3 regions of the Eggerthella lenta DSM 2243 genome follow, and region 3 is predicted to be linked to each of the others. Evidence: predicted binding sites of a transcription regulator. Region 3 holds the regulator's gene; each other region holds the start of a gene.

Region 1 (10,715 bases), 1.0 Mb from region 3:
CGCACCTGCTTCGTAAGGTGCACGCTCTTCTGGGCTCCCAGCATGTGCGAGGGCCACACGAACGCCAGCCATGCGCCGATAAGCAGCGAGAACGCGCGGGTGTCGGTGCCGTAGTACACGCGGCTCGGGTCGTCCAGCGGGTTGTACAGCAGCGCCATCTCCAGCGCCGACAAGAGGGCGACGATCAGCGTGGCATTGCGCATGGTGGTGCGCTTCACGCCCGTTTTGTGGGCGACCAGCAGCACGACCGGCCAGACGAGGTAGAACTGCTCTTCGATGGCGAGCGACCAGAAGTGGGTGAGCGGCGAGGGAGCGCCCAGCGCGTCGAAATAAGAAGCATCTTGGAAGATGTACCACCAGTTCGTCACCCAGAGCAGCGCGGCCCACATGTCGTCGCGCAGCTTCGTGAGCAGGCTGTGGTCGAGCAAGGCGCAGAGTGCGGCGGTGCATACGATGACCAGCACGATGGCCGGCATGAGCCGTCGCACCCGTCGCAGCCAGAATTGCGGCAGGTTGATGGTTTCGGTGTTGTCCCACTCGATGAGCAGCAGGCTGGTTATGAGATAGCCCGACAGCACGAAGAACACCGTGACGCCCAACAGGCCTCCAGGAGCCCATTGCATCCCAAGATGGTAGGCGATAACGGCGAGGACGGCGAACGCGCGCAGTCCGTCGAGTGCGGGAATATAGCGTGATTTCGTCCCCGACATGCGAGCCTTGCCCTCCCTTCGATTCTTCGCGCCCCTCGGGCGCGAATTGCCAGTATAACAATGTTTCTACATCTCGTCCGCAACATAAAGAGGGTGAGAGATTCTTCATACGCCATTCAACGAAGCGCTGAAGCAAGGCTTCGGCGATCGTGTGTTAAGAGGTCGGATCGTCTACTCGATCTTCTATCGCCGTGGGATAATCGCAGAAAGACGCGATTTCCCGATGAGCGCATCGGGGCGACAGGAGGAGTGCCGGAAATGAATGCGAGCGGGCGCATTGCGCTCGGAATGAGCGGTGGGGTGGACAGCGCGGTTTCTGCAGCGCTGCTCATGCGCGCCGGGTACGAGGTGGTGGGCGTCACGTGCCGCTTTCGCGACAACGCTGCCACCGAGCGCGCGGCGGCCGATGCGGCGGCCGTGTGCTCCCAGTTGGGCATCCGCCACGAGGCGCCGGGGTGCGTGGGCGAGTTCGAACGCTGCGTGGTGGAGCCGTTCGTCTCGTCGTACGCGGCGGGCCTCACGCCTAGTCCGTGCGTGGGTTGCAACGCGCGGTGCAAGATGCCCGCGCTCGTGCGGGTAGCCGGCGAACTGGGGTGCGACCGCATCGCCACGGGCCACTACGCGCGCATTGCCCGCCTGTCCGATTCGGGGCGCTTCGTGGTGAAGCGAGCCCTGGATGCGCGCAAGGACCAAAGCTACATGCTTTCGCTGTTGAGCCAGGAGCAGCTGGCGCGCCTCGTGTTGCCGCTGGGGGCCATGACGAAGGCGGAGGTGCGTGTGATCGCGGCCGATCTGGGCCTGGTCGTGGCCGAGAAGGCCGAAAGCCAAGACAACTGCTTCATCGAGGGCGACTACCGTCCGTTTCTGCGCGCGCGTGGCGTGGAAGACGCGCCTGGGGACATTGTGGATCGCATGGGGAATGTGCTCGGCTGCCACGAGGGGCTGGCGAACTACACGGTGGGACAGCGCAAGGGCATCGGCGTGGCAGGCCCCGAGCCGTACTACGTGGTGGAGAAGCGCGTCGAAACCCGCGAACTCGTGGTGGGTTTTGCCGACGAGACGCTCATCGGCTCCGTCGTGGTGGGCGGGATGAACTGGCAAGCGTTCGAATCGCTCGGCGAATCGTACGGCGCGATGGTGAAACTACGCTACCGGAGCCGTCCGTGTGCGTGTATCATAGAGCCGGAAGACGACCAGCGCGTATCGCTCGCGCTGCGGAGTCCGCAGCCAACCACGGCGCCGGGCCAATACGCCGTTCTCTACGACGGCGACACCGTATTGGGAGGCGGCATGATTGAGGAGGTAATGCACGCATGAAGAAGCTGTTCATCATCGGCGGCATGGGAGCCGGCAAGTCCACGGCCCGCAAGGCGCTGGTCGAGCAAGGTTTGCCGAACATCGATCTCGACCAAGTGGGCCACGACGTCCTTCTGTGGGACACGGTGAAGTCCGAGCTCGTGGAAACGTTCGGCGAGGACATCCTGGGAGCCGACGGCGAGATCGACCGCCGCGCGCTGGCTGCCAAGGCGTTCGTGAGTCCGGCCGAGACGCGCAAGCTCAACCGCATCACGCTGCCGCGCATCGAAGAGGCGTTCACCGACCGCGTGGCCGAGCTGGAGGCTGAAGGCCACAAGGCCGTCGTGGTGGAGCATTCGGTGTTCAAGAACCGCCAGACGTCGCTCGCTTACGACGCCGACGTGGTGATCGCCGTCCTCGCGCCCATCGACCTGCGTATCGAGCGTGCGGTGAAGAGCGGTTGGGACGAGACCGACGTGCGTCGTCGCATCGCCCAGCAGATCACCGACGCGGATCGCATCGAGGCGTCCGACGTGGTGTTCAACAACGACGGTACTCCCGAGGAGATGCGCAACAAGGTGCTGGCCTGGTGGGGAGAGTATTCCAAGGACCTGTAGGTCCTCGCGTTCAACCTGCGGGGACGGGTCGTGGGCGAGGGGTCTGCAACTCAGACAGTCCTGCTCGCACGAACAGCCCGCTGGGCTGTTCGGCTCGTGCGGAACTCGTATCAGACCCCTCGCCCACGACCCGTCCCTGGTAAAGCTGCGGGCTTCGGTTCTTGGCCGGAGCCTGTTTTGGTTGTTGGGGGCGTTGTCATCCTGAGCGGAGGCGCGAAGCGCCGGAGTCGAAGGATCCCGTGCGGCGTCAGCGGTGGCCGCTACCACAATCCCAGGACGTGCTGCATTCCCAGGCTGACGGCGGCGATGGCCACCCAGCAGCAGAGGCCCATGAGGATGGGCTTGCCGCCCGACTTCACGAGATGCACGATGTCGGTGTTCAGGCCGATGGCGGCCATGGCCATGACGATGAAGAACTTCGACAGCGTTTTGAGCGGCTCGAACACGGCCGCGTCGATGCCGGCGGACACTGCTATCGTGGTGATGACGGACGCGGCCAGGAACAGCAGGATGAACACGGGCAGCGCGCGACGCAGGCTGAAACCTCCCAGCTTGCCTGCGGGCTTCACCACGCTGTGCCCCTGCGCTTCGAGCGCGATGGGGTCGCGGCTTTCGCGACGCGCCACCCAAATGCCCAGCACCAGCGTGATGGGGATGATGGCCAGCGTGCGGGTGAGCTTCACGATAGTGGCCTGGTCGAGCGCGTTCGAGCCGGGATGCATGCCGTCCCATGCCGCGGCGGCTGCCGTCACCGACGAGGTGTCGTTCACGGCGGTGCCGGCGAACAGGCCGAAGCCTTCGTTGGTCATGCCCAGCGCGTTGCCCAGCGATGGGAAGATAAGGGCGGCCAGCACGTTGAACAGGAAGATGACCGAGATGGCCTGGGCAACGTCCTTGTCGTGCGCCTTGATGACAGGCGCGGTGGCCGCGATGGCCGAACCGCCGCAGATGGACGAGCCCACGCCGATGAGCGTCGAGATCTCCGAGGGCATGCGCAGCACTTTGTGCAGCAAAAACGCCACGATCAGCGCAGTGGCGATGGTTGAGCCGATGATGGGCAGCGACATCATGCCCACCTGGGCGATCTGCGCGAGGTTCAACCCGAAGCCCAGCAGCACGACGGCGGCCTGCAACACCTTCTTGCCGGTGAACGCGATGCCGGTCTGCACGCGGCCGCGCGCGGGCTGCTTCCAGAACACGGCGATGGCCATGCCGGCCAGGATGGCGAACACGGGCCCGCCGATGATGGGGAACTGCTGCCCGATGAACCAGCACGGCAATGCGAGGGCGAGGCATACAGCCAGGCCGGGTATGTTCTTCAAGGCGTTGGTCACGGTCGATCCTTCTGCTATCGAACGGGTGCGCGCTCCGTATGCGTGAGCGACGGCGTCAGAGTATACCATTGCCGTGTGGCTGTCGCGGTTATCGAACTCGCTACAATACTGAAAATTTACGAACATATGTTTGTAAATCTGTGATATGATGCTAGCATCATAAAAGAACCAGTGCAAGTGCTTGCCGGTCTGCGTGCTCGGCCGGATGCCCATAGAGGCGGCGGATGTTCCGCGCCGCCCGTACCATGCTTGCAAGATCCGCAGGATCCTCTCAGATCATCGGAACAGATAAAGAGAGGTGTATGCCGTATGTCTGATCGTGCGACGATCAACGCGCAAGGTATCGAAGTGACGTTTTGTAAAGGCGACGCCTATGCTGATTACGTTTCGCTTACCGATATTGCGCGCTATAAAAGCCCCACGCCGAAAGATGTGATAAAGAATTGGATGAGGACTCACGATGTTATCGAATATCTGGGTCTTTGGGAAACCCTGTACAATCCAAGCTTTAAAGGGGTCGAATTCGACTCCTTTAAAGCTCGTTCGGGCAGCAATTTGAACCGGGCGGCGCGAGAGCAGCTCTCGCTGCTGCTTCGGTCGAGCGCAGCCGACGGGTTGGAGGGCGGAGAGCTAGGCTCGGGGCGTGCGTTGCCCTCCGCTTCGTAACCGTTTACTAACGAACATCTGTTCATGTTACAGATGCTGTGATACACTGGATCTCCTGCGAAGTTTTACGTTGCGCGGCTCCGACGCGTCGGTGCTCCGCTGTTGTTCGGAAGGAGCAGCATGGCTCATCTTTCCAATATCGAAGGCATCGAGATGGAGGGCAAGCTGCCCGAGGTTCGTCTTGCCTCCACGCCGTTCAAAGCGGTGTCTCCGTACGAGCCGGCGGGCGATCAGCCGCAGGCCATCGAGAAGCTGGCGACCGGCGTCAAGGAGGGCTTGCGCTATCAGAACCTGCTGGGCGTCACCGGTTCCGGCAAGACGTTCACCATGGCAAAGGTCATCGAGGCCGTGCAGAAGCCCACGCTGGTCATGGCTCCGAACAAGACGCTGGCGGCGCAGCTGGCCAGCGAGCTGAAGGAGTTCTTTCCCGACAACGCCGTGGTGTACTTCGTGTCGTACTACGATTACTACCAGCCCGAGGCGTACGTGCCCTCGTCGGACACGTTCATCGAGAAGGACGCGTCCATCAACGAAGAGGTGGAGAAGCTGCGCCATGCGGCCACGTCGGCTTTGCTGTCGCGGCGCGACTGCATCGTGGTGGCGTCGGTGTCGTGCATCTACGGCATTGGCAGCCCGATGGACTACGCCGGCATGGCCGTGTTCGTGGACAAGCAGAAGGACATGGATCGCGACCAGGTCATCCATGAGCTCATCGATATCCAGTACGACCGCAACGACTACGAGCAGAAGCGCGGCACGTTCCGCGTGCGCGGCGATGCGCTCGATGTGTTCCCGCCTTACGCCGACCATCCGATCCGCATCGAGTTCTGGGGCGACGAGATCGAGTCCATCACCGAGATCGACAACGTGACGGGCGAAGTGCTGAGCGAGTTCGAGGCTCTGCCTATCTGGCCGGCCTCCCACTACGTGACCGCGCGTCCGAAGATGGATCGCGCGCTGGGCACCATCCGCGACGAACTGCGCGAGCGCTTGCAGCAGTTCAAGGAGGAAGGCAAGCTGCTGGAGGCGCAGCGCCTCGAGATGCGCGTGAACTACGACCTCGAGATGCTGGAGACGATGAACTTCTGCTCGGGCATCGAGAATTACTCGCGCCACATGGACGGACGCGAGCCGGGAGAGCCGCCCTACACGCTGATCGACTATTTCCCGAAAGACTTCTTCTGCATCATCGACGAGAGCCACGTGACGGTTCCGCAGATCCGCGGCATGCACGAGGGCGATCGCTCGCGCAAGATCACATTGGCCGAGCACGGCTTCCGTCTGCCCAGCTGCCTGGACAACCGTCCGCTGCGCTTCGACGAGTTCGAGGATCGCATCCCGCAGTTCGTGTACGTGTCGGCCACGCCGGGCGACTACGAGCAGAAGGTGTCGCAGCAGCAGGTGGAGCAGATTATCCGCCCCACCGGCCTGCTGGATCCCGAGATCATCGTGCGCGGCTCGGCATCGCAGATCGACGACATCATCGACGAGTCGAAGGAGCGCGCTGCGCGCGATGAGCGCGTGCTCATCACCACGCTGACGAAGAAGATGGCCGAGGACTTGACGGATCACCTGCTGGACCAGGGAGTGAAGGCTCGCTACATGCACTCCGACATCGCCACGCTCGAGCGCGTCGAGATCCTGCGCGATCTGCGCCGCGGCGAGTTCGACGTGCTGGTGGGCATCAACCTTTTGCGCGAGGGCCTGGACCTGCCGGAGGTATCGCTCGTTGCCATCTTGGATGCCGACAAGGAAGGTTTCCTGCGCAACCACCGCTCGCTCATCCAGACCATCGGGCGTGCGGCGCGAAACGTTTCGGGTCAAGTGATCATGTACGCCGACAAGATGACGGATTCCATGGCGCTGGCCATCGATGAGACGAAGCGCCGCCGCGCCATCCAGATGAAGTATAACGAGGAGCACGGCATCGAGCCGCAGACCATCCGTAAGGCCATCAACGACATCATGAGCTACGTCACCGACGAGATGGGCGGCACCACGGCCGAGCAGGTGAACAAGGAGCTTGCCGAGCTGTCGCGCGAAGAGGTGCTGCGCATCATCCAGTCGATGGAGGACGACATGGCCTCCGCGTCCCAAAGCATGGACTTCGAGGAAGCCGCCCGCCTGCGCGACCAGGTGGTCAAGCTGCGCGTCCAGGTGGAGGGCGGCAGCGAGGACGACGTGTTGAAGGACCTCAAGAAGAACGCCCGCAAAGGTAGCGCGTACGGCAATCGAAAGAACGCCGCATACGGCAGCGCCCGAAGGTCGTGAGGTTGCCCGAGAGGCCGCTCGTCGCGTGAAGCGCGCCGCTCGACGCGATCGCTTCGGGTGGAAAAGCCGCTGGCCGAACACGTCTTTGAGTTCTCAGGGCGCGATAGCATGCCTGCATGCGCGCCACGGTACCATACGGGGCAGGCTGTGCAGGCGAATCGAAGGAGAAAGCATGGACATGGGCTTGAAGGACAAGGTGGTGCTGATCACCGGCGGTGGCGGCGGTATCGCTCGGGGTATCGAGCGCGCATTCGCCACCGAGGGTGCGAAGTTCATCCTCACCGACCTGTTCCCCGGCGGTCTGGAAGCGGCGAAGGAGGAGCTTGAGCGCGATTTCGGCTCCGAAGTGTTCACGATTCTCGCGAACGGATCGGTGGAAGAGGAGGTGCGTGCGGCGGTCGAAGCGGGCGCCGAGCACTTCGGCGGGCGCATCGACGTCCTGATCAACAACGCGCAGGCGTCGGCGTCGGGATTGACGCTGGTGCAGCATTCGGAGGAGGACTTCGACCTGGCGGTTCGATCCGGCCTGTACGCGACGTTCTTCTACATGAAGCATGCCTACCCTTACCTGAAGGAGACGGCGGGATCCGTCATCAACTTCGCTTCCGGCGCGGGCATCGGCGGCAATCCAGGACAGAGCTCCTACGCTGCGGCGAAAGAGGGCATCCGAGGCATGAGCCGCGTGGCCGCATCGGAGTGGGGCCCCGACAACATCAACGTGAACATCGTATGCCCTATCGTCATGACGAAGGCGCTCGAGGAATGGCGCGAGCGCGAGCCCGAGATGTACGAGAAGAACGTGAAGGCGATCCCGCTCGGACGCTTCGGCGACGCGGAGAAGGACGTAGGACGCGTGTGCGTGTTCCTGGCCAGTCCCGATGCCTCGTTCGTAACGGGCGACACCATCATGGTGCAGGGCGGTTCCGGCATGAAGCCGTAAAGCTGCACCAAACGCCAACCCTCCCTAACTCGGCGAAAACGGGGGCTGCTCGACAGTGTCGGACAGCCCCCGTTTCGATGTCTCGAGCAAAAGAGAGCCGCTAGCCCTCTTCCGAGACTGTTCCGATCTCCGCGTTCGCCTCGGCCGCGCTGTCGCGCAGGACGTGCGGCTCGTCATGATCGAGGGCGCGCACGCTCTTGAACAGGTACACGGTCAGTCCCAGCGCAATGCATACGAGGCCGTCCGCCACGAAAAACGCTGCTACGCCCATAGCTTCGGCGGCCACGCCGCCGATGGCGATGCCCACGGGGGAGGCCAGTCCCATGGCGGCCATGGCCAGGCCCAGCGCGCGGCCCGTCTTCTCCTCGGGCACGTTGCGCTGGATGAGCGTGATCAGCGGTCCGTTGAACCAGGAGCATGCCAGCGCCATGACGGCGCACAACGCAACGAACGCCCAGAACATGGTGGGGGCGAGGAATCCGCACGCCGTGGTGGTGACACCCACGATGAGGGAGGCCACCGCGATGAGTCCGGCCAGGCGCTTGCCGCCGCCCCAGGCCATGAGCACGATGGACCCCGCGATCATCCCTACGCCGAACGCGGCTTCCACGACGGACGCCATGTAGCCGTCACCGCCGAAGTGGTCGTACGTCATAAGCGGGAAGATGGCGCCCAGCGGGGCGAACGCCATCATGCCGATGGTGATGCCGGCGATGAGGATGACGAGCCCGCGGGTTGCCGACAGCGCTTTCCAGCCGTCGCGAAGGTTCGCCAGCACGTGCTGGTTCTCGGCGGTCTCATCGGCGACGGTGGGGATCTTCGCCAGCGCAAGCCCCGCCACGGCCACGAGTGCTCCGGCGAAGTCGAGGAACATCACGGAGTGGAACCCGATGGTGGTGTACAGGAAGATGCCGAACGCGGGGGCGCCGATGGACGCGACGGACATGAGCAGCTGGTCGAGCGTGTTGATGCGCAGCAGGTGCTTCTCGGGCACGAGCAGCGGCATGGCGGCCATCATGGCGGGGCCGTGGAAGGCCTGTCCGATGCTGCGCACGATGACGAGGATCATGAGCAGCGGAAACGATACCTGCCCGAACAGGATGACGATGCCCAGCCCCAGCGACACGATGCCCACCGAGAGGTCGGCCACGATCATGACCGTCTTGCGGTTGTGCTTGTCGGCGATGACGCCGCCGAAGGGTGACAGCAGTCCTTGCGGCAGATACGCGCAGATGGCGGCCGCGGCCAGCATGATGGCGCTGCCCGTAGTCTCGGTGATGTACCACACCACGGCGTATCCCGCGGCGTAGCTGGTGATCATAGAAGCGGCTTGTCCGCCCCAGATGGTGGCGATGATCGCAAGCCAGCGCTTCGGCAGCTCGCGACCGGCTGCGCTCAGGGGCGCGGTCGATGCAGTCATGGATAGCTCCTATAGAACGAGATGGTCGGATGAACGTCAGTGTGAGGTAGCGAACGCGGTTGCGCTACCAATTCTAGATGGAAGAAGGCCGCCGAAGCGGCAACTATGCGTTGCGCGAACGCGCGGCGCAGGGATGAATCGCAAATCGACTGAGCGATTTAGCGGAAAAGGCGACCAGCCATCGAGCATGCTCCTCATGATTTCGAGCGAAAAGTAACGGCCAGTGTATCACGAACCGATGAACGTGCCAAGGGCGGGTTTTACTTCGCGGGCGGCAGCAGCAGGTTGAGGTCGACGGCGGTGTCGATGCCTGCCACGGAGCCGCCGTTGGTGTACTGCCAGATGGCGAAGTCGAACTGCGCGTGCGGCTGGGCGGCGTCGTACTCGGCGAACCAGACGGGACGTCCGCCCAGATCGGCGCGGTCGTAGCGCGCCATGTCGCCGCTGTTGCCGTAGATCATCGTCCCGTAGCCGCCCTGCTCGAGACGCTCGCAGAACGCCCGCGCGCACGCGGTGAGCGTTTCGCGGTCCATGTTGTTCGCACGGCCCGCGCCGTCGGCGACGGGCTCGTGGTCGTACGCCACGGGCAGCGCCAGGTAACGGCCGGCAAGCAGCCGCAGCACGAACTCGGCTTCTTCACGCGCCTCCTCGACGGTGACGGCTTGCGAGAAGAAGTACGCGCCCACATCGAGGCCCGCGCTCGTCGCATTGTCGATATTCTCGGCGTATCGGGCATCGGCGTACAGCGCGCCCTCGGTGTAGCCGCGGTTGCCCACGCGCACGAAGGCGAAGTCCACGCCGTCGCTCGCCACAGCGCTCCAGTCGATGGCGCCTTGATGGTCGGACACGTCCACGCCAAACTGGGAGCGCACCTCGCCGTTCTCGCGGAAAGCCAGGCGGTCGCCCGAACGTTCGAGTCCGCTCCAATCGTAGGGGCTCACGTATGCCTGCGCCGCGGGCTCCGCTGCATCTTCGGGGCCGCATGCCGCCATGAAGCCGAGCGATCCCAGCAGGGCGACGGCGGTCAGGGCGGCTGCAACGGTGGTTTTGAATCGTTTCATGCGGCTTATCCTACCAAAGCCCCCGTCGTCCGTGCGGGCGAACCCGTCGGCGCTACGACGACTACAGAACCTGCATGCAAGGCGTGCACCGCTCTGACGCGGTGTTCGGCGCGAGCGGATCGATGGGACGGCGCGTCATGCGGCCAGCGCGCGCAGGTTTCCCAGAATGTGCTGTGCTGCGTCCTGCCCGAGGTAGTCGTAGGACACGAGCTTCCGCAACACTTCCTGCTGGCGCTCGCGCGCGAGGCCAGGGTTCTGAGACAGCGCGTACACGCTCGGCGCGTTCGGGATGCCGGCCAGCAGCGTGCATTCGTCGGCATCGAGCGCGCTGGGGGCTTTGCCGAAATAACCCCAGCTCGCACTGCCGATGCCCTCGTAGCCGTCGCCGAAGTAGATGGAG
Region 2 (10,715 bases), 220 kb from region 3:
CATTCTCTCGTAGCCCACGCGATGTTTCACACGCCCGAACACGTCTTTGATCGTGATGGTTCCGCAGCGTTCGTATCCGTGCTTCTCAAGCAGGTTCTGCATGGGCCCGTTCAGCTCGTAGACGTCGGCGCGAATGCTGGACCGGCCGCCCGCACGGGCGATCTGGTCGGCCTTGTCGAGGATGAACATGCCGACGCCGCGGCGGCGAGCCGGATAGTCGACGGCCACCCAATGCAGCTCCGCATAGGGCTGCGGTTCGGCCGACGTGTCGGTGAGCCAAGCGCCGTCGATGGGGCGCTCGTAGTTCTTGTCAGGCGAGAAGGACACGGCGAACATCGCGATCATGCGGCCGTGGGCATCCTCGATGACGTGCGTCGTGCCGTTCTTGATGCTGTGCATGAGACGACGCGCCGATGGGTACTTCTTGCTCCGACCCTCGTCTATGCCGAGCTCCGCGAACGTCTGATGCCCGACGTCGAGCAGCGCCGTGGCACGCTCGAAATCATCGCGCGTGGCCGGACGGCTGGTGTAGTAGCCCAGCACCGAAGCGCGGCCTGCGAACAGCGGCGGGTCGTCGTAGGCGTCGGCGAGCGCGCCCTCGCCCTCGGCGGCCTGCTCCGTTTTCGGCTCTCGCTCGGTGACGAGGAAGATCATGATCACGATGAGCGCGCATCCTGCGAGGTCCCAGCCGCTCACCGGCGTATGGAGCCACGCGAGCGCGAGGATCATGGCCGAAACGGGCTCGACGCAGCACAGAAGGCTCGCCTTGACGGGGCCTGCGTCGTTCACGCCCTGCAGATACAGCATGTAGGCTCCCAAGGTGCCCACGATCACGATGGCAACCAGCGCCGCGATGCCGCCGAGCGGCAGGTTCACAGGCATGGTCCACGGCTGCACCACCACCGAGGCGGCCGATCCGCCGAACAGCATGGCAAGGCCCGTCACCAGCATGGAGCCCCACTTCTTCAGCACGCGCACGGGCATGAGGGTGTAGAACGTCAAAGCCACGGCCGACACGAGGCCCCAGGCCAATCCCTCGGCGGGGATGGCCAGCTGGTCGATCTCGCCTTGCGTGGCGATGATCAGCATGCCGCCCAGCGCGAACACGAGGCCTGCCGCCTCGCGAGCACGCGGCAGGCGCTTGGCGCGAACGCACACGTACAGCATGATGAGCACGAGCCCCACCTGCTCGATGGTAGTGCCCACGCCGGCACTCGTGTACGAGATGGCGTTCAAGTAGCTGAGCTGGGTCAACAGCACGCCGAATATGGCGAACGCCGCGATCTGCGCGAGCGAGCGCCAGTCTCGGAACACCGCTACGAGATCGCGCCAGTTGCGCACCGCGGTAAGGAACAGGAAGAACACGGCGGCGATGACCATGCGCACGCAGGTGATCCACGTGGCGGGAGCGCCGTAGTCGTTCATGAGCAGCTGGGCGCACGTGCCCGAGAAGCCCCAGCAGATGCCGCCCGCAAGCGCGCATACGATGCCGCGCACAACATGACGGTTCCCCGCCACCGTTTCCGCCACTTGAATCGAACCCTCTTCCCGCATGCTCTCTCCGCCGTCTGCAAAGCGGGCATTGTCGCACGTCCCGCCGACGCGGTAAAGGGGGTTTCGAGAGATCGCCGCAAAACACCAGCAAGCGGTCGAAAAGATCCCTCGGCCTGCGTTCCCTACAGCCGGCCGTCCTCCAGCATCTTCTTCACGAAGGCGCCGGTGTAGCTGCCCTCCACCTGGGCGACCTCCTCGGGCGTGCCCTGGGCCACCACGGTGCCGCCGCGCTCGCCGCCCTCGGGGCCGAGGTCGACGATGCGGTCGGCGCACTTGATGACGTCGAGGTTGTGCTCGATGACCAGCACGGTGTTGCCCGCGTCCACCAGGCGCTGCAACACGATGAGCAGCTGGCGCACGTCCTCGAAGTGCAGGCCGGTGGTGGGCTCGTCCAGGATGTAGAACGTCTTGCCGGTCTGGCGGCGCTGCAGCTCGCTGGCAAGCTTCACGCGCTGCGCCTCGCCGCCGGACAGCGTGGTGGCCGGCTGCCCCAGGCGGATGTAGCCCAGGCCCACGTCGAACAGCGTCTGCAGCTTGCGCTTGATGCCGGGTATGTTCTCGAAGAACGCCAGCGCGTCCTCCACGGTCATGTCCAGCACCTCGGCGATGTTCTTGCCGCGGTAAGTCACCTGCAGCGTCTCGCGGTTGTAGCGGTCGCCGCCGCACACCTCGCACGGCACGTAGATGTCGGGCAGGAAGTGCATCTCGATCTTGATCTGGCCGTCGCCCTTGCACGCCTCGCAGCGTCCGCCGTTCACGTTGAACGAGAAGCGGCCCGGCGAGTAGCCGCGGGCCTTCGACTCCTGCGTGGAGGCGAACAGCGCGCGGATGTCGTCCCAAAGGCCTATGTAGGTGGCCGGGTTGGAACGCGGCGTGCGCCCGATGGGGCTCTGGTCGATGTTGATGACCTTGTCGATCTTGTCCAGCCCGGTGATCTTCTTGTAGGCGCCCGTGCGGCGGTGCGCATGGTTCACGCGGTTCGCGAGCGCCGGCGCCAGCGTGTCGGTGACCAGCGAGCTCTTGCCCGAGCCGGACACGCCCGTGACCACGGTGAGCGTGCCGAAGGGAACCTCGAGCGTGACGTTGTGCAGGTTGTTCTCGGTGGCGCCCGTCAGCTTGAGCGACCCGCGGCGCGGCTTGCGGCGCTTCTCGGGCACCTCGATGCGGCGCCGGCCCGACAGGTAGTCGGCCGTGAGCGAGCCTTCGGCCTTCATGATCTCGTCCGGCGTGCCGATGGCCACGATCTCGCCGCCGTGCTCGCCCGCGCCCGGGCCCATGTCCACCACGAAGTCGGCGCTGCGGATGGTGTCCTCGTCGTGCTCCACCACGATGACGGTGTTCCCTAAGTCGCGCAGGCGCTCGAGCGTGGCGATGAGCCGCTCGTTGTCGCGCTGGTGCAGGCCGATGGAAGGCTCGTCCAGGATGTAGAGCACGCCCATGAGGCCCGCGCCGATCTGCGTGGCCAGGCGGATGCGCTGCGCCTCGCCGCCGGAGAGCGTCGCCGTGGCGCGCTCCAGCGTGAGGTAGTCCAGACCCACGTCCACGAGGAACTTGAGGCGCGCCTTGATCTCCTTCACGATGGGCCCGGCGATATGCTCCTCCGACCCGTGGAACGCGAGGCCGTCGAAGAATTCGAGCGAGTCCGCCGCGCTCATCTCGGTGATGTCGTGGATGGAGCGTTCGTTCACCGTGACGGCGAGGATCTCGGGCTTCAGGCGCTTGCCGCCGCAGGTCGGGCACGGAACGATGGCGAAGTAGCTGGCCAGCTTCTCGCGCTGAGCGTCGGACTGAGCCTCCTGGTAGCGGCGCTGCACTGCGGCCAGCGCTCCCTCCCACTCGATGTACCAGTACGTCTCGCGACCGTCCACCGTGACGTAGTCGACGCGCACCTTGTCCTTGCCCAGGCCGTGCAGAAGCCCGTCCTGCGCCTTCTTAGGCATATCCTCCCACGGGGTGTCGGCGTCGGTGCCGAGGTGCGCGGCCACGGCGCGCAGCACCTGCGGGTAGTAGTTGCCGGTCTTGAACGGCGCGATGGCGCCCTCGTTCAGCGACAGCGACGGGTCGGGCGCCACCAGCGACGCGTCCACCTCCTCGCGGCTGCCGATGCCGAGGCAGTCGGGGCAGGCGCCATAGGGTGCGTTGAACGAGAAGTCGCGCGGCTGCAGCTCGTCCATGGAGTGTCCGTGCTCGGGGCATGCCAGCGCGAGCGAGAAGATGTGCTCCCCCGCGCCCAGGCCGCCCGTCGCGCCGGACGAGCGCCCGCCGCCCTCGCCGAGCGGCTTGCCGTCGTCGCCCAGCACCTGCACGAGCACGCGCCCGTCGGCCAACTTCGTGGCCAGCTCCACCGCCTCGGCGATGCGGCTCGTCGCGCTCGCTTTAAGCTGCACGCGGTCCACCACCACGTCGATGAAGTGCTTGATCTTCTTGTTGAGCGTGCGCGGCTCGCCGTCCAGCTTCACGATCTCGCCATCGATGCGCACGCGGCTGAAGCCCTCCTTCTGCAGGTCGGCGAACAGCTTCGTGAACTCGCCCTTGCGGCCCGCCACCACGGGAGCCATGATGATGGCCTTCGCATCGGGCGCGAGGGCGAGGATCTCGTCGGTCACCTGGTCGGTGGTCTGCTTCTTGATGACGCGGCCGCACTCGGGGCAGTGCGGCACGCCCACGCGCGCGAACAGGAGGCGCAGGTAGTCGTAGATCTCGGTGGTGGTGCCCACCGTCGAGCGCGGGTTCTTCGACGTGGTCTTCTGGTCGATGGACACCGCCGGCGACAGGCCGTCGATGCTGTCGAGGTCGGGCTTCGACATCTGGCCCAGGAACATGCGCGCGTAGCTGGACAGGCTCTCCACGTAGCGGCGCTGGCCCTCGGCGTACATCGTGTCGAACGCCAGCGACGACTTGCCGCTGCCCGACAGGCCCGTGATGACCACCAGCTCGTCGCGCGGGATGGAGAGGTCGATGTCCTTGAGGTTGTGCTCGCGGGCACCCTTGATGACGATGGCGTTCTGTCCCATGTGGCTTATCGCTCTTTCTATCGTTCGCAGCCCGGCGCGGCGCCGGAGTCGAATATGGCTACCGGAGAACTATCATTTCCGTGCAATCGCTCATTTTAGCGCAGTCCGACCGCGGAATAGGCAAAAACATCCGTTCGTCTGATTCGTTCAAATTCTGAGCACAAACTGTTCGATTCGGCATGGTTCGAGGTCGATCCGCATTCCCCGACTCAAGGGAAAAACGCGCGTGCGCGTTCGGTTGGATTCTGGTATCCTCGCGATCGAGACCAGGAGGAGTCACATGACCCAACAGGACAGCCCCAAGATCGCTCGGCGCCGCGACCGCGAAAAGCGCACCATATCCCAAATGGTGGCGTTGTACTGCGCCGACAATCACGACGCGGCCGCGCGAACGGAAACCGCCCACTGCGGCGAGGCCGTGTGCCCCGGCTGCGCGAGCATCGACGCCTATGCCGTGCTGCGCACCGAGCGCTGCCGCAAGATGGACGTGAAGACCTCGTGCGACGAATGCGAGCACCACTGTTACAAGCCCGAGGAACGCGAACGCATCCGCGCCGTCATGCGCTACGCCGGCCCGCGCATGCTGAAAAAGCATCCTTTGGCCGCCATCCGCCATCTGCTGGGAAAGTAGAGGCGCCTTCGACCCGCATGCCGAGACCCTACTCCGCTTTGTCCCCGTAGGCGGCATAGTAGGCCGACGTTGCGGTATCGCAGCAGTTCATTACCGTCCCCACGAGATTAGCGCCCGCCGCGCGCAACTGTTCGGCTGCCTTCTGGACGCTTGCGCGCTCGACGAAGCCTTCGCGCACCACAAGCAGCGTCGCATCGGATACCTGGGCGACGACGGCGGCGTCCACGAACGCGCCCACCGGCGGAGTGTCGATGACCACGTGGTCGTAACGAGCGGCCAGGCATCCGAGCAAGCGCCTGAATCGTTGGGAATCGAGAATGTCGACGGGGCTGGTCACGCCTGCTTCGGCATCGAGGAAATGCATGCGCGGCTGACGAGTGGCCACGATAGCCCGCCCCGGTTCCTCATCCCCCATCACGACGGCGCAGAGCCCGACGGGAGCGCGCACCCCCAACCTGTCCGCCAGCGAGCGCCGCCGCAGGTCGCATTCCACGAGCAGCGTGCGCTTCCCCGCCACGGCCATCACGCGAGCCAGCTCAACGGCCACCGTCGTTTTGCCCTCGTTCGGCACCGAGCTCGTCACCACGATCGTGCGCATCGGCTTGTCGAAGCTCATGAACCCCAAGTTCGCGTACAGCGTGCTCATCGCGTTGCGCTGCAGCGGGCGCGGAAGCTCGGCGTTCAGAACCCTCGTCTTCTTCTTGAACATCTTCATCATCGATTCTCCGGTTCGCGCAGGAGGAAGCCCGGCTCGACCGCCCAGGGTCGCTTACGCACCGTCAAACTTCCTCCCACATCCTCAACACGGCTTCATATATGAAGCCGTGTTGAGGATTATACCGAATAATCTGAACGAATGGATGCTGATAGGAAAAGAGTGCTTTTAGGGAGCGCGATTCGCGAGCGAAGGGAGGCGCAGAGCCTGTCTCAGCAGAAGCTCGCCCTCATGATCGGCAGCAGCAAATCGCACATCTGGCGCATCGAGTCGGGACGCGTGAGCGTGGGTCTCGACGACCTCGGCCGTATCGCCGACGCCCTCGACGTGCAGGTCCGCGACCTCTTCTCGTTCTAACCGCGCATCGTTCGAGGCGCGGCACCCCCCCCCGAAACACGTTGTCGCCCGAAAGCCGCTGTTTTCACGCTGAAAACGCGGCTTTCGGGCGACAACGAGCATGCGGAGGCGGCCCCGACGCAAGCCGACGGGGCCGCCAACCGGCTCCTCTTCCTAGCCCAACAGCTTCTTGCCAAGCGAAGCGCGGATGATGCTGCGGCTGGCGAAGTGCGTGACCAGGAGATACGCCCCGTACACGATGCCTGTCAGCACGCCGGTCATCAGCGCGGGCTCGAGTACCGAAACGCCCAGCTGCGCGAGCACCGCATCGCTGATGACGCCGACGGCGCATACGGTATGGCACACGGCCAAAGCGAGAGGAACGAGGAAGTACACGAGCACCTGCGCGCGCAGCGACCGGAAGATCATACGGCGGTCGCAGCCGATCTCGGCGAGCACCCGGTAGCGCGCCAACGAGTCGCTGGTCTCGGACAGCTGCTGGATGGCCAGAATGGCAGCCGTGGCGATAAGGAACACGAAGCCGATGTACAGTGCCAGGTACGAGATCATCATGTTCATGCCGCTCGACTGGACGACCACCTCCTCGGCTGTGAACGAGAGCGTCACCGGCCAGGGCTTCGGGCCGAACTTCCACCCCGAAGCCGCCACCTCGGCGCTGGGAGGAGAAGCCTCGCCCAGCATCTGCGCGAGCAGCTTGTCGCCTTCGGTTCGGCTCGTCTTGTACATGAGGTTGAGCACGGACTGCTCGGGCACAACGCCCTGGGCGCGCAGGTCGGCGATCACCGAGTCGGGGACGATCGCCTCGGCGCCGCTCGAAGCGAACGCGGCGTCCTCCAACGGCTGGCGCCGCAGCTCGCCCGTCGACGTCAGCGTGCGACCGGCCGCTTGGATGGTCTCGCCTTTGCCTGCGAGCGCCTCGGCAAGGCCCTGCATGCCGTCGAGCGTGTTGTTCACGGCGTAGCCGTCCTCGCCCACGTCCACCGTGGGCCGACCCGTCAGCTCGGCAAGCGCATTGAACTGCGAGACCCCGACCAGCGAGATGCCCTGCCTGTGCATCGCCTCGTTCTGCTTATCGTTGCCCGTGTCCTTGCCGTAGCGATCCATGATCGCGCCATAGCTCTCATCGGCGTCCACGTACACGTCGACCTGCACCGAGCGATCCACCAGCGCGTCCCACGTCGGCGAAGCGTCCGCCAGCTTCGCGGCGATATCCCAATCGTACGCCTCGGCGTCCGCAGCGATGGCGGCGGCCTTCTCGTCGGCGACTCGCTGATACTCCCGATCCTCCTCGCTCATGCTCGCGAGCGCCTCTTCGTCGTGGATGCCGCCCGCGTTGAGGTACACGTTCGCCGTGAGCGTGGCGTCGTACAGCGTGCCCTCCTCGACGTTGCCGCTGAACGCGCGCGCCAGGCCCATGCCCGTGGAGAACACCGTGAGCGAAAAGAACAGCATGATGCATACCACCGACAGCGACACGAACGCCGTGTTCACCTTGCTGGCGATCTGGCGCGTCGTGAACATGGCAAGGCCCTTGAAGTAGATGCCGCGCGTGCGCTCGATCGCCGCAAGCGCGAAGCCCGCGAGCGACCAGAAGAACAAAAACGTGCCCGCCACCATGAGCGCCGTGGCCCGCCAGAACCCTTCGTCGAACTGCATGAGGCCGTTGTCGACGAGCGTAACGTACGACCACGCGATCACGGCGACGGCCGCGAGGAAGCCGACGAGGCTGATCCAGGGGTTGCGCACGCGGAAGCGCGCGTTCTTCGAGCGGGCCGACAAGAGGTCGATGAGCTTGTAGCGCCGGATGGACAGCGTGTTGAACAGCCCCGTCACGGCGAAGATGAGCACGAAGCACCCCAGCGTCAGCAGGAAGGCGTTGGTCGAGAACACGAATCGGTACTGTTCCATCTGGATGTTGAACAGCCCCGCCGTGACGAACGACAGCCCTTGCGACAACGCGAAGCCCAAGGCCAGGCCCACGCCCAGCGAAACGAGGCCCACCGCCACCGTCTCCAGAAGCACGATGACCGACACGCTGGACGGGTTCATGCCCAGCATGAGGTAGGTGCCGAACTCCTGCTTGCGTCGGCGGATGAGGAACCCGTTCGCGTACAGCACGAGAAAGCCCAGCACGCAGGCGATGACCACGCTGAACATCCCCAACATCTGACCGGTCATCTCGAACACGCTGGCCGTGGCGGTATCCTCGAGGTCGAACAGGATGGACTGGCCGGTCACCGAGTTGAACGCGTAGAACACCGCCACGCCGAACACGAGCGTGACGAAGTAGATAGCGTAGTCGCGTACCGAGCGCCGAACGTTGCGGAAAGCGAGTTTAGCCAGCATCGCGCACGTCACCGCCCAGGAACGTCACCACTTCCATGATGCGGTTGAAGAAGTCGCCGCGGCTCGTGGCGCCGCGGCGGATCTCGTTGAACACCGCGCCGTCCTTGATGAACAGGATACGGCTGGCGAACGAGGCCGCGAACGAGTCGTGCGTGACCATCATGATGGTGGCATGCAGATCGGCGTTCATCATGGACAGGGTCTCCAGCATCACCGTGGCGCTGCGCGAATCGAGCGCGCCCGTGGGCTCGTCGGCCAGCACGAGCTTCGGATCGGCGACCATGGCCCGCGCCGCGGCGATGCGCTGCTTCTGGCCTCCGGACATCTGGTAGGGGTACTTGCCAAGCACCTCGTCCACGCCCAACGTGCGGGCGATAGCCTGCACGCGAGGCTTGATGGAGGCGGTGGACTCGCCCTTCACCGTCAGCGCCAGCGCGATGTTCTCGAAGCCGGTGAGCGTGTCCAGCAGGTTGGAATCCTGGAAGATGAAGCCCAGGTCGTCGCGACGGAACTTCGCCAACGCGCGGGAGCGCAGGCCCGTGATGTCGCGCCCGTCGACGAGGATGTGCCCGCTCGTCACGGTGTCGATGGTGGCGACGCAGTTCAGCAGCGTCGTCTTGCCGGAGCCCGACGGCCCCATGATGCCCACGAACTCGCCGGGGGCCACGTCGAAGCTGATGTCGTTGATGGCCCGGGTGACGGAATCGCGGTTGCCGTACACCTTCTCGATCTGGCGCACCGACAGGATGGGACGGGCGCCGAGAGACGGAGCCGAGCCTCCGGGGCGCGCCGCCGTCTGGGTTTGCGGAGTCGCGTAGACTTCGGTCATGATCGTATCCTTCCTCGCTTGCAGGTCTTCGACCATGCTACGGCGCGGCGCGCCCGGGCGCCATCGAATCGGGTGACGCGTACCTTACGAAAATGCAAGGCAGCGCGGCCTGAACCCGCAGGCCGTCATCCTGATCGGAGGCCGCAGGCCGGAGTCGAAGGATCCCGCGCGGTGCCAGCTGCGGCGGTTCCCGCTATCGCTGCACGAAAGGCAGAGGAAGCGCATGCCGTTCACGACAGCAGGTCGAGCTTGCGGCGATCGTGCGGGAACGCCAGCAGCACGCGCGTGCCCTCCCCCTCTTCCGAGGCCAGCGCCACGGCGAGACCCATCTTCGCGCACAGCTCGGCCACGAGGTACAGCCCCATGCCCGTGGACGAGCCCGCACGCCTGCCGTTCTCGCCGGTGAAGGCGCGCTCGAACACGCGAGGCACGTCGCCGGCCGGCACGCCCCAGCCGTCGTCGGCCACCTCGAGCACCGTGCGCGCGTCGCTGGTCCCTGCTCCCTCCTCCCGCACCGAGAAGCGCAGCGTGCTCGCGCCGTATTTCCCCGCATTCGCCACGAGCTGGCCGATGACGAAAGCGAGCCACTTCACGTCGGCGAACACGCGAACGTCTTCGTCCACGTCCACCGTCGGCGCCACGCCGCGCTCGATGAGGAAGCGCGCATGCTTCCGCAGCGCCTCCCGCACGGCCTCGGCGAGGCTCGTCTCGCGGATGGCATAGTCCTGGACGAGCGAGGTGGAGCGCGCATAGTACAACGCCTGCTCCACGTAGCCCTCGATACGGTCGAGCTCGCCCTTGATCCGTGCGGCCTGGGGACCGTGCAAGCCTGAGGCCATGAGCGCCGCCGCGGCGATAGGCGTCTTGATCTCGTGGATCCACAGCTCTATGTAATCGCGGTAGGCTTCGGCTTGCTGCTTGTGCGCGGCCACGTCGTCGGCGGCGGCCTTCCCCGTCGCCTGCAGGGCCTCGTAAGCCAGGCGTCCTTCCAGGAAGTCGGGAGGTTCTATGAGCGCCGTTGCGTAATAGGTGCGGTCGAGGTCTCCCACCACCTGTTCGAGATCGCGGTAAAACGCGCGACGACGCGCGTAGTCCACCGTCAGGGCGAAGGCCGCGCATGCCAGCACGATGCATGCCGCCAGCACCGAGGCGTCCGGACCGGCACCGAGCACGGCGACCACGGAGCCGATCGCGATCGCGCACACGATGGCGACGGCGACGGAAAGGGCACGATCCCTGAGAAAGGCTGCTGGGCTCATCGCGCACGGC
Region 3 (10,715 bases):
GTGGGCTGATCCGAGCGCTCTAGGGTTGTTCGGGCTGGCGATAGTCACGCTCGTGGCCTGTTCTCAAAAACTCGGCATCACCGACGGGACGGCGGCTGTCATGGGGTGGGCCATTTTCCTCGGGGGATGCGCTCAGCTTATCGCCGGATTGATCGATTTGAGGAAGAACAACGCATTCGGCGGCACCGCGTTTATCGCTTACGGGTTGTTTTGGCTTGCCATGGCATTCGGCTGGGCGACGACCAACGGCATGTTCGGCTCTTATGCGGCCGAAACGTTCGATCCGCGCCAAACAGGAGCCGCTTTCGTGGCGTACCTCATCTTGACTGCGTTTATGACCATAGGAGCGCTGCGTACCACGAAAGTGCTGTTCTTCATATTCCTCGCCATTGATTTTCTGTTCGTCGGCTTGGCTCTAAGCGCGTTCGGGGTTGCTCGGGAAGCGACGCATATGCTCGCCGCGATCAGCGAGCTTGTTATTTCGCTCCTCAGCTTCTACTGCGCGGGCGCCAATATCTTGAACAACCACTTCGGGGAGCAATTCCTATCGCTCGGCAACCCCTTCTGGTCGAAAAAATCCTGAATATCAGTATAACTTTACATAAGACATATTATCAATAAAATAGGTAATTGAGGAGCGGTCGGGGGAGTTTGGGCTGGCGAGCATTCGGAAGCAAAAAGCAAAGCGCTGCGGGTTCCGTGCATAACCTGCAGCGCTTTATGCGGTTTCGACAGCGGATAAGATTATCCCCAGGTCGAGGTCGATCCTGCAGCGCCGATCCCGGCATCCGTCACAGCTCCCGCGTAATCGCCGCTTTCCATCATCTCGAGTACTACGGGCATCATCAGATAGAACGAAATCGCATTGAGCGTGAGCGCCACGCCGCACACGGCAACGCCGACGATCGCCGAGCGCTTGAGACGCTGCGCAAGCGCGGATACGTCCGTGCGCTTCTCGATGAGCTTGTTCAGCTTGCGGAGCGCGATGATGGCGCAGGCCAGTCCCACGCCGCTGAGAAGCACGCCGCCGATGAACAGCGACACGGGTCCGGCCACGCTCGCCACCATGACCATCGTCTGAGCCTTTTTCAGCTCGCGAAGGTCGTTCATGTTCGACGACGGAACCGGGACGCCGTTAAGCGTCGTCTGCCGGCTGCGATCGTCAGGCTCGCGCCCGGGATCGCGCCCTTGAGGCGGCTCAGGCGGCCTATGTTCGTTGTCAGTCATGCGCTCTTTCCCTATTTCTCAAAATTTCATAGCCATTGACCTGGGGTTTTGCAAACGAGGCTCTGAGAGCCGTTCTAAGGCCCTATTTCGCCTTCGGACGAGCCCTAGGTCATGGAAATCGCGGTTCTTCAAACCGGATTCGGCGAGTACTATACCACGAAGGTCATCGAGACTTTCTATCCGTCGACAATTCCACACCTGCGGCGCTCAACCGCTTCAAGCTCTCGTCGAGCTCGGCTCGCTGGTACTCGAGCACCGTCTCCTGAGCCCGCACGATGGCCAGCCGCTCGTCGCGCGTCGCCGCGCCGCGGCGCTGCAACTTCACGTAATACTGGATGCCCTCGATCGACAGGCCGCTTTTCCGAAGCGCATCGACGAAGTACAGCTGAGCCACATCCGATTGCGAGAACGTGCGGACGCCGCGCGCATCGCGCGCCAGTTGGGGAAAGAACCCGCATTTGTCGTAGTAGCGAATCGTGAACGCGGAGATGCCCGCCATGTCGGCGACTTCGCTGATGCCGAAGCATGGCAGCGTGTTGTCGGCTTGAGCTCCGTGCTCGCTCGCGTCCATCGATGCCCCTTTCGCTCTTGCTTAGAGTAACTCTAAGTGGGTGGAAGGATCAGGTTCAAAGACTCACGCCGCTGCTGCCGAACCCGCCCGCGCCGCGCTCCGTATCCGGCAGCTCCGCGCACACGTCGAACGCGGCGTCGGGCACGCGCATGACGACGAGCTGCGCTATGCGGTCGCCCCGCTTGATCGCGAACTCGCTCTGCGGATCGAGGTTGACCAGGATGGCCTGGATCTCACCTCGATAGTTGCTGTCGATCAGGCCGGGTGCGTTGACCAGCGATACGCCGTGCTTGATAGCCAGCCCGCTGCGCGGCAGCACGAACCCGGCGTACCCGCTCGGAATGGCCACGGCGATGCCGCATGGGACGAGCTTGCGTTCGAAGGGCTTCAAGATGTCGTCGCAGGTGGCGCGCAGATCTACGCCGGCATCGCCGACGTAGGCGTACGCAGGTACGGGCAGGTCGGGGTCAATCTGCTGCAAAGGAATCGAAACGCGCTCTATCAACGCAATCCCTCCAATGCGGCAGCGAACTCCTCGACGTTGCGGAAGTCCTTGTACACGCTCGCGAAGCGCACGTAGGCGACGTCGTCGAGCTTGGCGAGGCGCACGAGCACCATATCGCCCAGATCCTTCGAACCGATCTCGTTACGGGAGGCGTTGCGCAGCTCCGCTTCGATGCTGTCGATGAGCGAGGCGATCTGCTCGGGCCCGATGGGCCGCTTCGCCGCGGCGTTGAGCAGGCCGCGCATGAGCTTCTGACGGTCGTAGGCCTCCGACGATCCGTCAGCCTTGATGACGATGAGCGGATTGTCGCCCAGGCGTTCGTAGGTGGTGAAACGACGTCCGCATTCGAGGCATTCGCGGCGCCGGCGAATGGCCGTGCCGTCTTCGGAAGGCCTCGAGTCGACCACTTTCGACTCTGGATTGCCGCAGGAAGGACAACGCATACTTGCTCCTTTGCCGATTTTGGGTTCAGCCTAACATACAATATATAGTGGTTCAATCAACATGTCGGATTCGCGCAAAAAACCTGCACGAGAAGCGCTCCTTCCTATCGGACAACGCGCACGTGAGTATCGCCCAGCCCAACCTCCCCTTTCTCCTGCTCGACCTCGAACACCCAGCGCTCGTCCACGAGCGCGTCGAGGAACTGCTCGTCGTGCGACACGAGCACGAGAGCGCAGGCGCAATGACGCAACACGTCCTGCAAGGCCTCGATCGAGCGTATATCCAGATGGTTCGTCGGTTCGTCCATGACGATGAGGCGAGGCGACGAGAGCAGGCTACGCGCGATCATGAGCTTGCGCACCTCTCCCGGGCTCAGCTCCTCGCCGTCGAGCACGCGAGCCGGCGGCGATTCGAGTCGCGCCACGATGGAGAGCACGCGGCCCCGCTCGGCCGTCGGGAGCGCCCGCAGCTCGACGAGCAACGCGCGGACCTCGTCGTCGGGAACCTCCTGCGGAAAGTACGCCACCCACTCCTCCAACGTCACCCGGCGAAGCAAGGCATGGAGCAAGGTGGACTTCCCCGCCCCGTTTTTGCCGACGAGCCCGACTCGATCCTCGTTGCCCAGGTACAGCTCGGGATGATGCAGCATGCGCTCCGGGCCGAGCGGCATGCTGCCTGCGGGGAGGCGGGCGAGCACCTTGCGGGGCGCGGGCGCGGCGTCCAGCTCCAGGGAGCCGCGGCGCTCCTTCTTCGCATCGAGCGCCTCGAGGCGTTTCTCGGCCACGCCTATGCGCTTGTCCATCTGGGACGAAAGCTTGCCCGCCTTGCCGTCCTGTCCCGTATAGACGGCGAGCTTGATCTTCTCCCGCCCGTCGCGGTCGTGCCGGTCGAGATGACGCGCCGAGCGCCGGGCGGCCGATCGAGCGGCCACGGCGGCGCGACGATCTCGCTCGGCCTTGATGCGCGCCAGCTCGCCGCGCGCCTGCCGGCGCTCGGTTCGCACGGTATCTTGGCGCAGCTCGAGCTCCCGGCGCGCCTGGGTGTACGTCCCCGGAATAGCGAGCGCTCGGCCGGCCTCGATGAACACGCACGACCGCACAAGCTTGTCGAGCAGCGCGCGATCGTGCGATACGAGCAGGCCGACGCCCTTGAAGGAGGAGAGCGCCTGCGCGACGAGGGCGCGCGTGGGAGCATCGAGGTGGTTCGTCGGCTCGTCGAGCGCCAGCACCTGCGGTTCTGCGGCAAGCGCGCACGCGATCTGGATGCGCTTGCGCTCGCCATGGGACAGCATAGCGTAGCTCCAGAGCTGCTCGTCCTCGATTTCCAATAGCGAGCGCAGCTTCACCGCCGTCGAACCGTAGTCGCAGGCGAACTCCTCGAGCGTCTCCGGAGGCGTCGCGGTCGATTGCCGGCACACCGCGCCGCGCACGCGGGGCGTCACGGCGCCTTGATCGGGTGCCAGGGTGCCGCAGATGCAGTGCACGAGCGTGCTCTTGCCAGCGCCGTTCGGCCCGACGATGCCCGTCCAGCCGCTCGCAAACGCGAGCGAGACGTCGTCGAGCGCAGGCTGGTCGGCGCCTTCGTAGGTATGGGAAAGATGATGGGCGGTAACGAACATGGCGACCTCCGTTTAAGAGGCGCACGGGTGGCTCTGCTCAGCGTTCGGCGATGCCGATGAAGGAAGGCCGCACGGATCGGAAGAGGAAGAAACGCGAGGCGAAGTCGAGAACGATGACGAAAGCGCACCCGATGCGGCTGATTAATGAATGCAAGGGGTGAAAAAGGGCTTTCGTTATCGCTTCATGTTCCGTTTCTCCTTCGCGAAGCGCCCGTCCGCATGAGGATGCGTCGGCGCGGCATGATTGGCTGCTCGCCCGAGTCTAGCACGCCGCAAGCGGCGCGTAAACCCCCGAACGGACGCGCCTCCGGGGTGGCGGAGGCGCTACGCAGCCGCAGAAACGCAGCATCTGCGGGTTATGGAACGGCCGCGCGGGGCCGGGAAAGGTCTCGGCTAGAACCCTGCGAACAGGCTGGCGAGTGCGAGCGCCGCGAACACGCATCCGCCGACGACCGCCTGCCAGCGCTGCACGCGGCCGAACGCCACGCCTTGCGCCGAACCCGTGCGCACGGCCGAAACGATGGAGGCGCCGTCGCGATCGGGCAGAACCGCATGCTGGGGGAACGCTATGATGCGGGCGCGTCGAGCAGGCGCCGAATCGAGCTTCGGTTGAAGGGCCGACGTTCCCTCGACGGGGCAGTTCATCTCAAAATTCTTCATTTTGTGGCCTCCTGCTCTTGCGTAGAACCTTTGTTCGCGTATATAATAGGTCGAACAAAGGTTCATGTCAATAGAAATTTCATACATTTGTTCGATAGGCGTAGAGGCGACGAAAGGATTACCTATGGCCGAGAAAGTGACGAAGCGCCAGCAAGCGGTGCTCGACTGCATCGAGGAGTGCATTCGGGAGAAGGGATACGGCCCGACCGTGCGCGAGGTCTGCCAGAGCCTCGGCCTCTCCTCCCCCTCCACCGTGCACGTGCACTTGAAGGCGCTCGAGGAGAAGGGCCTCATCAAGCGCGATCCGCTCAAGTCGCGCTCCATCGCCCTCACCTACCAGCTCGAAGACGCCGCGCTGGCCACCAACGTGGTGCAGCCCAGCTTCAGCAACATCGTGAACGTGCCCCTCGTGGGCAACGTGGCCGCCGGCTCCCCCATCCTCGCCGAGGAGAACATCACCGACACCCTGTCGCTTCCCACCGAGATCGTGGGCGACGCCCCGTCGTTCTTGCTCTCCGTGCGCGGCGAGAGCATGATCGAGGCGGGCATCAACGACGGCGACTACGTCGTGGTCAAGGAGCAGCCCGTGGCGAACAACGGCGACATCGTCGTGGCCATCATCGACGACGGGGCCACGGTGAAGCGCTTCTTCAAGGAAAGCGACCATATCCGCTTGCAGCCGGAGAACTCCACGATGGATCCCATCATCACCACCGACTGCGCCATCGCCGGCAAGGTGGTCGCGGTCTTCCGCCGCCTGTAGCGGCGAACCGCACGCTGGTCGTCAGCTTGATCGAACCGCGAAGCCCTGCCGCAATCCGACCGCTTCGGCAAGGCTTTTCCGGCTTTTCCGAACGTGCCGCTGCGCCGGTTCCCGCTTTCGCCGTCCGATAAGGCGCCGCCGCAGACCGGCCGCAAGAACGAAACGCCTACCCTGCGACGAAGCGAGCCGCCCCGGGTCGATGCCCGGGGCGGCTCGCTTACCTTAGAGTTACTCTAACCGACCGTGTAAGGACGGAACATGCTCGCGAACGAAGGAGCCGCCAGCATGACGATGCGCGTGCCCTGCTCCTCATGGGTTTCCGACAGGATGTGGCATCTTTCGTGCGCCACCGACACGAGGTCGCCGCGGTTGTAGGGAATCAGCACGTCGAGATGCTCGTCTTGCGCCGAGGCGACGCGGGCAACGTGCTCCACGAGCTCGCCTACGCCCTCCCCCGTCGCCGCCGATACGAACTGAGCCTGCGGATGGCGCGCTTTAAGGGCGCCGAGGCGCTCCTCGCCGAGCAGGTCGCACTTGTTGAACACGAGCACGCGCGACAGGTCCTGCGCGTGTATCTGCCCGAGCACGTCCTCGACGGCCGCGATCTGCGCCTCGTACTCGTCCGACGAGGCATCCACCACGTGCAGCACGAGGTCGGCGCCCGTGATTTCGTCGAGCGTCGATTTGAACGCCTCGATGAGCGTGGTCGGAAGCTTCTGGATGAACCCGACCGTGTCGGTGACGGTGATCTCGCGGCCCTCGGGAAGCTCGAACTTGCGCGTGGTGGAGTCGAGCGTGGCGAACAGCTTGTCGTACGCCAGCACGTCCGCATTCGTCAGCCGGTTGAGCAGGCTCGACTTGCCGGCGTTCGTGTAGCCGGCCAGCGCCACCTTGAACATGCCGCTTTCGTAACGGCTTTCGCGCTGGACGGCGCGCACCTCGGCCAGATGCTTGAGCTCGCGCTTGATGGACGTGATGCGCTTGCGCACCATGCGGCGGTCGACCTCGAGCTGGCTCTCGCCTTCGCCGAAGCGCGATCCCACGCCGCCGCCCATGCGGTTGGAGGCCAGGTGGGCCCACATGCCGCGCAAGCGCGGCAGCAGGTACTCGTTCTGGGCGAGCCGCACCTGCAGCCGGCCCTCCTTGCTGGTGGCGTGCAGGGCGAAGATGTCGAGGATGAGCGCCGTACGGTCGATGACCTTCACGTCGCGGCCCATCGCCTTCTCGAGGTTCGCCTGCTGGGAGGGCGTCAGCTCGTCGTCGAACACGACGAGGTCGGCCGCGTGGGCGCGCGCAAGCTCGGCCACTTCTTCGGCCTTGCCCGTGCCCACGAACGTACGCGGATTGGGCGCGTCGAGCTTCTGCGTGGTGGTGGCCACCGCGTCGGCGCCTGCCGTATCCACGAGGCGCTCGAGCTCGGCGAGCGACGATGCCAGCGGCCACGTGGAGCCGGGGCGATCCACACCGACGAGCACGGCGCGCTCGCGGCGCTCTTCGGAGATCGGGGTCATGCCCCGCGTGATGACTGATTCGAATTCCGTCATGGATCCAACCTTTCGATGCAGAGACGAGCACGCCGGCATCGGCGTGCGAAGACAGTCGGGAGCGGCGGCGAGCCGCTAGAGAAAGGCGTGCGCTGTCTGCATGATAGGTGCTCCGATCTTGAACGGTTCGACGGCAGGAGTGTGCCCGTGGCTTCGTATCATATCACAAGCGTTCCTTCGTCTGGAGAAACCGTCAGGCAACGCCGTCATCAAGCAGCTCGAGCGCTTCTTCGACGAGCGACGGGATATCGCGCGACGTCGCATCGAGCCACCGGATACGCGCGTCCTTGCGAAACCAGGTGCGCTGCCGCTTCGCGTAGCGGCGCGTGGCCAGCTTGATCCGCTCCACAGCCTCGTCAAGAGAGATGAACCCGTCGAGAGCCTCCACGATCTCCTTGTACCCGATAGCCTGCGGCGCCGTCACGCCTTCGCGAAAGCCCCTGTCGAGCAGCCCTTCCACTTCCGCCACGAGACCCGTCTCCACCATGGCGTCCACCCGCGCGTCGATGCGCGCGCACAGCACGTCGGGATCCACCGCCATGCCGAAGAAGACGGCCGGAACCAACTGCGGGATGTGGGCGAGTTTGGCGCGCTGTTCGGCGTAGGTCGTGCCCTCCTCTAGCAGCTCGAAGGCGCGCACGACGCGCTTGACGTCGGCGGGCGGGATGACGGAGGCGCTGGCCTCGTCGCGCGCCGCCAGCAGCTTCCACAGCGCCTCGGCGCCCTGCTCGCGCGCCAGGGCCTGGTAGCGTTCGCGAACGGGGTTTCCCACCTGCTCGCCTGCGGGAAAGTCGTAGTCGTCGACGGCTGCGCGCACGTAGAAACCGGTACCGCCGGCCAGCACGCAGCGGTTGCCGCGCGCGTCGATGGCACGGAAGCGATCGCGCGCATAGTTCTGGAACAGCGCCGCGGAGAAGGGCTCGCCCGGGTCGACGAGGTCGAACCCGTGATGCGGCACGAGGCGCTCGGACGCGGGAAGCTTGCCCGTGCCGATGTCCATGCCGCGGTAGATCTGCATGGAGTCGGCGCTGATCACCTCTCCGCCCAGCTCGAGAGCCAGCGCTTGGGCGAGGTCGGTCTTGCCGGATGCCGTGGACCCGACGACGCAGACCGCCGGAGCCTTCAGCGGATACGGTGCTCCCCCGCCCGTCGGATCAGCGCCCGTCCGCAGCATCGGGCCCGTCCACGATCTCGCCGGCGAGATACCACGTCTTCGCCTCGTCCACGCGCACGCGCACGGTGCTGCCCGCAAGGTCCTCCGCGCGCACGCCTGCCGGCGCCGGCGCGTGGACGGTCTGGTTCTTCGGACTCTTACCTGCCAGCAGGCGCTCGTCGCGCTTCGACGCGCCTTCCACCAGCACGTCGACCGTGCTTCCCAAATCGCGCTGGTTCGCCTCGAACGCGCGCTGTTGCACGAGATCCACCAAGCGGTCGAAACGCTGCTGGATCACCTCGCGCGGTGTGTCGTCGTCCATGGACGCAGCCGGCGTGCCCTCGCGCTTCGAATAGATGAACGTGAACACCTGGTGGTAGCCCACCTCGTCCACGAGGCGGTACGTGTCCTCGAAGTCCTTGGCGGTCTCGCCGGGGAATCCGACGATGATGTCGGTGGACAGCGCGATGTCGGGTACGGCGTCACGCAGCTTCGCGACAAGCGCGCGGTAATGATCGCGCGTGTAGCGGCGGTTCATGGCCGCAAGCACCGCATCCGAGCCCGACTGCACGGGAAGGTGCAGCGCCGGCATGAGCGAGCGCAGCGTGGCGAACCTGCCGACGACCTCGTCGTTGAGGTCCTTCGGGTGGCTGGTGGCGAACCGCAGGCGCTCGATGCCCGTCTGGTCGAGCGCGTCCAGCACCTGGGCGAAGCGCGGCGAGCCGTACAGGTCGCGCCCGTAGGAGTTCACGTTCTGCCCCAGCAGCGTGATCTCCTTCACGCCGGCGGCCACATAGCGCTCGGCCTCGGCCACGATGTCCTCCAACGGCCGCGACTTCTCGCGTCCGCGCACATACGGAACGATGCAGTACGAGCAGAAGTTGTTGCAGCCGATGGTGATGGGCAGCCATGCCGCCCATTCGTGCTCGCGCGCCGTAGGCAGCTCGGTGGGGAACGATGACGCGGCATCGAGCACCTCCACCTGATGGCTGCCCTCTTCGAGCGCCGCTTCCAGCAAACGCGGCAGCGACCCCAGGTTATGGGTGCCGAAGACCACGTCGAGGTGCTTCAGCTCGTCGACCAGCTTCTCGCCATCGCGCTGGCCGATGCATCCGCCCACAGCGACGATGCGCTTCGACAGCGGCGTGCCGGCGCGCAAGGGGACGTTCTTGAGCGAGGCCACCTGGCCGTACAGCCGCGTGTCGGCGGCTTCGCGCACGCAGCAGGTCATGAACGCCACGACGTCGGCATCCTCGATGGCGTCCACCTGCAGCGCTCCCATGCCCTCGAGCATGCCGGCGATGCGCTCTGAGTCGTGCTTGTTCATCTGGCACCCGAACGTGCGGATGCAGAACGTCAAGTTCGTAAATGGTGTATGCATGGGCTCGTTTTCAGCGAATCTCGGGGACGGGACGGTGGGCATCGTCGCCTAGAGGCTGCGCGACGCCGCGCGTATAGCGCGGATCCACCGTGAAGCGTATGGCAGTGCGGTACTCGCCGTCGATGACGATGTCGGCGAACGACGGTACGCAGGCGATCTCGATGCCGATCGGAGACAGGAAGCCGCGGGAGATGGCGATGGCCTTGACCGCCTGGTTCACCGCACCGGCGCCGACGGCCTGGATCTCGACGCTTACGCCGTCTTTCACCATGCCGGCAATCGCTCCGGCAACGGAGGCGGGCGACGACTTCGATGATACCTTCAAGCAGCCAACGTCTGGCTTTTGTTCGGAAGTGGACATGCCTATCCTTTGTCGTTGGTAGTCCGTGTGGTTCGTCTTGTATGCTGCGTTAGGATTCCGTTGTGCTATAGATAGGTTACTCTTACGCCCTTGCTATTCTACCTATTCGCGGTATGGTGCGCAACCTGCGGGTATGCTGTTATCGAGCAGGTTCGTCATCGTAGCTTTTCAACCGGGATGCGGATGTGCACGCCATCCTTGCCTACGCGCACGTCCGGCTTCACCGCTGATTCCAGGTAGTAGTCGCGCGCCAAATCCGAGAACGCGCATGCTACGCGTCGCGAGAACGATTCGAGGTCTTCGGGCGCGATTCTGAGACCGCGCGCATCTCCCGCCGGCGCCTTCGCCGGCCGCGCGGCCGGCCGCGCGTCGGCCTCCCCTTCGATGCGGACGCGGTTGATCAGCGGCTCGACCGGCGCGATCTCGCCGTCCAGGATGCGGCGTGCGGAGCGCTCCGAGATGACCAGGCCCAGCGCCTCGGCCTCGTC

What was found. Region 3 encodes LexA, which represses DNA repair genes until DNA is damaged. Its sites were predicted from a motif close to CNAACANNTGTTNG; they were not measured.
Region 1: ELEN_RS12635 (YeiH family protein) is a predicted target of LexA. The motif match lies at 4,077-4,090, and genes of this name have one in related genera.
Region 2: uvrA (excinuclease ABC subunit UvrA) is a predicted target of LexA. The motif match lies at 4,692-4,705, and genes of this name have one in related genera.

Annotation. Positions count from the first base shown of each region.
Region 1 is NC_013204.1:2,939,853-2,950,567, reverse strand. It holds gene ELEN_RS12650 (acyltransferase family protein) at 1-710, opposite strand, end outside; gene mnmA (tRNA 2-thiouridine(34) synthase MnmA) at 969-2,027, shown strand; gene coaE (dephospho-CoA kinase) at 2,024-2,623, shown strand; gene ELEN_RS12635 (YeiH family protein) at 2,884-3,957, opposite strand; gene ELEN_RS12630 (KilA-N domain-containing protein) at 4,267-4,623, shown strand; gene uvrB (excinuclease ABC subunit UvrB) at 4,744-6,894, shown strand; gene ELEN_RS12620 (SDR family NAD(P)-dependent oxidoreductase) at 7,067-7,834, shown strand; gene ELEN_RS12615 (MFS transporter) at 7,935-9,254, opposite strand; gene ELEN_RS12610 (glycoside hydrolase family 25 protein) at 9,515-10,315, opposite strand; gene ELEN_RS12605 (biosynthetic peptidoglycan transglycosylase) at 10,451-10,715, opposite strand, start outside.
Region 2 is NC_013204.1:1,686,746-1,697,460, reverse strand. It holds gene ELEN_RS07115 (GNAT family N-acetyltransferase) at 1-1,554, opposite strand, end outside; gene uvrA (excinuclease ABC subunit UvrA) at 1,677-4,568, opposite strand; gene ELEN_RS07105 (nitrous oxide-stimulated promoter family protein) at 4,849-5,199, shown strand; gene ELEN_RS07100 (CpsD/CapB family tyrosine-protein kinase) at 5,228-5,917, opposite strand; gene ELEN_RS07095 (helix-turn-helix domain-containing protein) at 6,077-6,271, shown strand; gene ELEN_RS07090 (FtsX-like permease family protein) at 6,425-8,617, opposite strand; gene ELEN_RS07085 (ABC transporter ATP-binding protein) at 8,607-9,446, opposite strand; gene ELEN_RS07080 (sensor histidine kinase) at 9,677-10,705, opposite strand.
Region 3 is NC_013204.1:1,903,667-1,914,381, forward strand. It holds gene ELEN_RS08025 (acetate uptake transporter) at 1-583, shown strand, start outside; gene ELEN_RS08030 (hypothetical protein) at 745-1,227, opposite strand; gene ELEN_RS08035 (MerR family transcriptional regulator) at 1,391-1,798, opposite strand; gene dut (dUTP diphosphatase) at 1,854-2,303, opposite strand; gene nrdR (transcriptional regulator NrdR) at 2,300-2,746, opposite strand; gene ELEN_RS08050 (ATP-binding cassette domain-containing protein) at 2,851-4,365, opposite strand; gene ELEN_RS08055 (hypothetical protein) at 4,759-5,025, opposite strand; gene lexA (transcriptional repressor LexA) at 5,150-5,788, shown strand; gene hflX (GTPase HflX) at 6,022-7,332, opposite strand; gene miaA (tRNA (adenosine(37)-N6)-dimethylallyltransferase MiaA) at 7,526-8,506, opposite strand; gene miaB (tRNA (N6-isopentenyl adenosine(37)-C2)-methylthiotransferase MiaB) at 8,487-9,866, opposite strand; gene ELEN_RS08080 (stage V sporulation protein S) at 9,877-10,227, opposite strand; gene ELEN_RS08085 (ATP-binding protein) at 10,383-10,715, opposite strand, start outside.